Linked DNA regions of Cohaesibacter sp. ES.047. The protein of the gene in region 2 interacts with the protein of the main gene of each other region in a pairwise test. Links are inferred from orthologs where the notes say so. Each region holds a gene or a part of one and is shown on either strand. Other genes may lie near its edges.

Evidence for each region.
Region 1: the proteins of ptsN (region 2) and trkA interact in binary tests that used the Escherichia coli proteins (3 or more experiments, as listed by UniProt). The link is inferred for Cohaesibacter sp. ES.047 from one-to-one orthologs.

Annotation. Positions count from the first base shown.
Region 1 is NZ_LT907844.1:4,272,320-4,275,546, forward strand. The notes cover bases 44-2,949. They hold trkA (Trk system potassium transporter TrkA), read right to left. Parts: upstream 2,232-2,949; coding sequence 855-2,231; downstream 44-854. Other genes in these bases: CPH65_RS19595 (TrkH family potassium uptake protein), read right to left, coding at 44-831; CPH65_RS19605 (sigma-54 dependent transcriptional regulator), read right to left, coding at 2,457-2,949. In the rest of the region: more of CPH65_RS19595, read right to left, coding at 1-43; more of CPH65_RS19605, read right to left, coding at 2,950-3,227. UniProt on the Escherichia coli protein: Part of the constitutive potassium transport systems TrkG and TrkH. May regulate the transport activity of TrkG and TrkH systems. Binds to NAD(+) and NADH.
Region 2 is NZ_LT907844.1:2,212,931-2,215,998, forward strand. The notes cover bases 151-2,897. They hold ptsN (PTS IIA-like nitrogen regulatory protein PtsN), read left to right. Parts: upstream 151-1,165; coding sequence 1,166-1,630; downstream 1,631-2,897. Other genes in these bases: hpf (ribosome hibernation-promoting factor, HPF/YfiA family), read left to right, coding at 441-1,013; chrA (chromate efflux transporter), read left to right, coding at 1,851-2,897. In the rest of the region: more of chrA, read left to right, coding at 2,898-3,068. UniProt on the Escherichia coli protein: Seems to have a role in regulating nitrogen assimilation.

The DNA.
Region 1 (3,227 bases), 2.1 Mb from region 2 along the record:
CCCGATGATGGCCAGAAGGGCGTAGCTTTCACCCTGTTCGTACGAAAGCTGAAATTTGCCGCGCACCGCCATCCGGTGCCACAAAATGCTGGACGCTCCGATCACCATCCCCACCGCAACAATCAGCTCGGCGAAACGATTGTCATAGACAGACAGGGGGCCATCAACCGGCATGAAACCGCCTGTTGAAATGGTTGAAAAGGCAAGACAAAGGGAATCAAAAGGAGGCAGCCCTGAAATGATCAAAAGCCACGCCAGCCCCATCGTCACAAGGCCGTAAGCACCTCCAACCTGCCGAATGACATAGAAGGTGCGCCCGGACTCGTCGCCCAGATTGCGCTCTGTGATCCCGGTCTGGTGATCAGGCAATCCGCCCACCCCGCCGGGGGCCAGAATAAGCAGGAAGCTCAGCAACGTAAGAAAGCCGCCAAACCATTGCAAAATGGCCCGCCAGAAGATCAGCGCACGCGGCACGGGTTCCAATACCGTGAAGACCGTGGATCCGGTCGTCGTCAGCGCTGAGGCTGCCTCAAACAGCGCATCAATGCCGGAAAGCTGTCCTGACAGAATGAAGGGAAACGCACCGGCGAACGGCAAACCAAACCACGCAAGCACACACAGAAGGAAGGTTTGCGCATTGACCAGATCTTTCTTCTGCCCACGAAGGGCAAAATAGACCCCACCCGACAGAAAGCCGGTCAGGCCCGCAACGAGCAGAAACCCGCCTGCCAGTTCCGTATTTCCCGAACTGAGTGCAACGAGCGCCGTAGGCAGCATGAGTGCGCCCAATGCTCCAAGCAGGATCGACAGGAAATAGAGGATTGCGGTCATCCGGTGACAGCCCTTTTCGTGCCTTAGAAGAACTCGAAGCTGACACGGAACAGCATTTCAACCTGTTTGACGCGATCAGCCAAAGCAAACAGGATGACACGGTCCCCCGCCTCGATCTGAACGTCGCCGTTGGGCATGATCACCTGCTTGTCACGGTAGATTGCTCCAACACGAACCCCTTCGGGAAATTCGACACTGCGCAAAGGCCGACCGACAAGCGGTGACGTCTCCAGCGCTTCTGCCTCGATGCCTTCTGCCGCACCATCCTCGACCGCGTGTACTCCGCGAATACGGCCGCGGCGAACATGCTGCAGGATTTTGGAAATCGTCACCGAGCGCGGGTTCACATAGGCATCAATGCCCAGATCATGCGCCAAATCGGGATAATGGGAATCATTGAGCAGGGCCATGGTGCGCGTACAGCCCAGACGCTTGGCCATCGCACAGGACAGGATATTGACCTGATCATTGTTGGTCAGCGCAATCAGCGTATCCGCGTCCCGCACATCGGCTTCCTTCAGGATATCCTGATCAAGCGCACTGCCCTGCAGAACAATCGTGTCCTTGAAATCATTGGCAATCTTGATCGCCCGGTCGCGGTCCAGCTCGATCACCTTGGCGCGTGTGCGCGCACGTCTTGCTTCAATTGCCATGGCGACATACCGACCGATGTTCCCGCCACCCGCGATCACGACGCGGTTGGCAAGCCCCTCGTCATGCCCGAAGATATTGAGCGTCCGCCAGACCTGCTGGCGATCCACCACCACATAGGCAAGATCGCCGGCCAGCATCTGGTCCTCGGCATGGGGAACAAACAGCCGTGAATTGCGGCGGATCCCGACAACCACCGCCTGAAGATCAGGAAAGAGTTCAGTCAATTGCCGCAAGGGCGTATCGACAACCGGACATTCTTCCTCGCACAGAACCGCAATCATCAGCACTTCACCATCGGCAAAGCGCACTGTGTCCTCGGCGCCAGGCATCGCCATGCGCGACAGCACCATCTCGCCCACTTCCACCTCGGGCGAAATCACCACGTCAATGGGCAGATGCTCCCGAGAGAAGAGGTTTGCCCAATGCTTCTCCAGATAGGACTGGGCCCGCACGCGCGCTACCTTGGTCGGCACGTTGAAAAGCGAATGGGCCACCTGACAGGCGACCATATTGACTTCGTCGTAAAGGGTAACGGCGACGATCATGTCCGCTTCATCGGCCCCTGCCCGCGCCAGCACGTCCGGATGGGCACCATGGCCGACATATCCACGCACATCGAGCGTGTCGCGAATGGCAGAAACCAGAGCCGGAGAACTGTCGATCACCGTAACGTCATTCTGCTCGGAGGATAGATGTCGGGCAATACCGTAACCGACCTGACCCGCACCGCAAATCACCACTTTCATATCTTGCAGCTCTCTTTCTCAATACCAAGCTGGCGGCAAGCCCAACGCGTTTCGCAATTCGCTCCAAGGGAGCATCGCAACGAGCGGAACGACAGCAGACTCAAACCTCTTGTTCAGGCACTTTCGAAATTTATTGCACAAATTTCGCTTAAGCCCAATCACTTATCGGCGCTTGCGAAAAAGTGGGGCCATCCGTAATCGCGTTTTCGGGCGGCCGACATGCGATCAAACAACGCCAAGGCTTTTGAGCTTGCGGTGCAGTGCGGACCGCTCCATTCCGACGAATTCTGCGGTGCGTGACACATTACCACCAAACCGGGCAATCTGAGCCTTCAGATACTCCCGCTCAAACACCTCACGCGCTTTCTTGAGAGGCAAAGACATGATCTGCTCGCTGGCTTCCCCACTGCCCGGAACACTTGGGGCGGTTTCCCCAACTTCGCTGGGCAAAAGATCTGCCGTGATGATCGCGTCTTCATCCCCTTTGGTCAGGATCAGGAGGCGCTCGATATTGTTTTTCAGCTGGCGAATGTTTCCCGGCCAGTTATGCGCCTGCAATATGGCCATCGCGTCTTCACCGATTTTGCGGGATGGAAGCCCGGCGGTACTAGACAGAAGCTCCATGAAATGCAGCACCAGCTCAGGGATATCCTCACGCCGGTCAGCAAGCGGCGGAACAGCGAGGGGCACGACATTGAGGCGGTGGAAAAGGTCTTCCCGGAACCCGCCAACCTCGACCAGGCTATCCATATTGCGCGAGGTGGATGAAATGAAACGAACATCCACTTGCACAGGTTTCTGCCCGCCGACACGCACGAACTTGTTGCTGGTCAGCACACGGGTCAGTTTGCTCTGCGTTTCCATCGGCAGATCGGAAATTTCTTCCAGATAGAGCGTCCCTCCGTGAGCTTCTTCCAGCGCCCCGATCTTGCGGGGTGTGGTGCCATCGGCCTCGGTGCCGAACAGTCCGATTTCCAGATCCGTCTCGGTGAACTG
Region 2 (3,068 bases):
GAGTGCGGGAGTGCTGGTTGCACGCAAGGATCGAGACATCTGCAACGCCTTTTTGCAATGAAAGAAAATCTCTGGTCCTGATTGCATTTCATTAATTTCATTTTTGAAAACATAGTGGAAAAACCTAGGGCCAACTGTCAAACCGTATAATGCTTGTCATGTTTCCTAGTCAAAGCTGCAAAAATTTGGCACACTCAATGTATGCGTGAGAGACAGTCCCAGCACATTGACTTTTACAAGGTGAGCGCGTATGAGAGCGCAACCCGTTTTCAGGCCTTTGTGGACTTGGGGAATGGTTCCGCGCTTCTGGTCGACCCGGCTTTCAAGCTTTAGCGATGCAACGCCGGTCGCACCTGATGAAACAGTCAGGTACCTCTGGTAGTCATCGATAGAATGGACGGTTTGATCATTCCATTGACCCAAATTGAATAGGGGGTTCTATGACGTTTCGAGTATCTGGCAAACAAGTTGATGTGGGCGAATCTTTGCGCACCTATGCCGAAGACACCGTGGCCGATACGGTCGGGAAGTATTTCGACGGCACTTTCAGTGGTCAAATGACACTGGAAAAGGAAGGCATCGGCTTCAAAAGCGACCTCGTCGTTCATCTCGATACTGGTATGGTCATGCAGGCCAGTGGGTCGGACCTTGATCCACAGAAGAGCTTTGACAATGCTGCAGAACATATCGACAAGCGTCTTCGTCGATACAAACGGCGCCTGAAGAGCCACCGCGCTGATTTCCACGAAAGCCCCGAAGCGATTGAAGTCGCTTATGGCGTTTTGCAGAACCCTGATACTCAGGACGAAATTCCTGATGATTTCACGCCCGTCGTGATCGCCGAGTCCACTTCGCCGATCAGAACCATGACCGTCGGAGAAGCCGTCTTGGCTCTGGATATGACGGATGCACCGGTCGTGGTCTTTCGCAATGCTGGCGATGATGGTATCAATGTCGTCTATCAGCGCAAGGACGGACATGTGGGATGGATCAACCCGTCTCTTGTCAAATAAATTAAGCGCCAGCGGGCTTTTTTTCCCGTTGGCTCTCGCTCAGGATCAGCCTTTTCTACATCGTTCTGAAAGGTCAAGGGCTGATCAATTGCAGATAGAAACATCATGCTTTTCGTAACTGAAGGGCATGATGTTTTACATATGAGAGTCTGATGGAACTGAACGAACTACTCGACCCTGAAGCGATTGTGCCCCTGCTCAAAGCGAGCAGCAAGAAACAAGTGATTCAGGAGCTCTCGGAGCGCGCCGCAGACCTGACGGGACTGTCCCAAAGCCACATTTTCGATAAACTCCTTCAAAGGGAGCGTCTTGGATCCACAGGTGTTGGCCAGGGCGTTGCAATTCCTCACGGGAAATTGCCGGAACTCGAACGTATTTACGGTATCTTTGCATTGCTCGACAAGCCTGTCGATTATGATGCGATGGATGATAAACCGGTTGATATTGTTTTTCTTTTGCTCGCGCCCGAGGGCGCTGGTGCCGATCATCTCAAGGCGCTTGCACGCATTGCAAGGCTTCTGCGAAATGAGGACACGCTGGCCAAATTGCGGGCCGCGACAGATTGCGACGCAATCCGTGCAGTCCTTTGTCAGCTTCCTGCTTCAGACGCAGCATAACCAATTGCGTGATGCGAAGGATATCGCATTCCGGTTGGCTTGCATTCTTTGCATTTCGGCCGGTTGACGGCGATATCCGGTTCCAATTCGGGTAGCCAGACCTCTATTCGTAAAACTGACAAGCTAAGCAGGTATCCCCGACAGGATTGTGTGGGGATGCCAAGGACTTTGCCTTGTCGGGAGCGATGGGCGTCGGCTGCACCGTAAAGAGGGACCGAGCATGACGGATGCGAACAAGGACATCGAAAAGACGCCAATCGGCAAGACACCTGTCGGCGAAGCGCCGAGCTATCGCGAGGCCGCAATGGTATGGTGGCGCATTGGCGTTCTGTCCTTTGGGGGGCCGGCTGCGCAAATCGCCCTGATGCATCGGATGGTCGTTGACGAACGAAAATGGTTGAGCGAGCAGCAGTTTCTCAACGCATTGTCCTTCTGCATGATGTTGCCCGGCCCCGAGGCCATGCAGTTGGCGACCTATGCCGGTTGGCGTCTTCATGGTGTTGCGGGCGGCTTGATGGCAGGGCTGGCCTTTGTTTTGCCCGGTGCTGCAGTCATCCTTTGTCTTGCGGCAGCTTATGCTCTTTACGGTCAGGCACCCTTGGCGGCATCGCTCTTCATGGGCATCAAGGCTGCGGTGCTTGTCATCGTGCTCGAAGCCTTGCTCAAGGTCGCAAGAAAGGCCTTGAGCGGTCCGGCACACTGGCTGATCGCCGCCTTTGCCTTCGTTGGCATCTTCTTTCTCGAATGGCCGTTTCCGCTCATTATAGCCTTTGCCGCACTCTATGGCTTGCGGCACGGGCGTGGGCTCGCTCAAAATGGTGAACAAACGGCGGAGCCGCAGGGCACCCCCGATAAAGTCACGTTTATCAAGACACTCACGACGGTGTTGGTCTGGCTCGTCATCTGGTGGCTACCCGTGGCGCTGGTCTGGGCCCTGGCTTCACCGGATGCATTCGGCACCATTGGACTGTTCTTCTCGAAGCTGGCCATGGTGACCTTTGGCGGCGCTTATGCGGTGCTGGCCTATATGGCACAGGACGCCGTCGATCTTTATGGCTGGTTGAGCGCCACGGAAATGATGGACGGATTGGGACTGGCGGAAACCACCCCGGGGCCGCTTATTCTGGTCACTGAATTCGTGGGGTTTCTGGCGGCCGCACGCGTTGAAGGCGGCGTTAATTTATGGCTCGGTCTTGCCGGTGCCATGTTGACCCTGTGGGCGACCTTTGCCCCTTGCTTTCTGTGGGTCTTTGCCGGTGCGCCCTATATCGAGTGGATCAGCGCCCGTCCACAACTGCGCGAGGCCCTAAGGGCCATCACGGCAGCCGTCGTCGGTGTCATTCTCAATCTGTCGGTCTGGTTTGCGCTTCACGTCTTGTTCGATACTGTAGAAAAACAACAGGTCGGGCTTCTCAGCCTTCACGTCCCAAACTGGCAG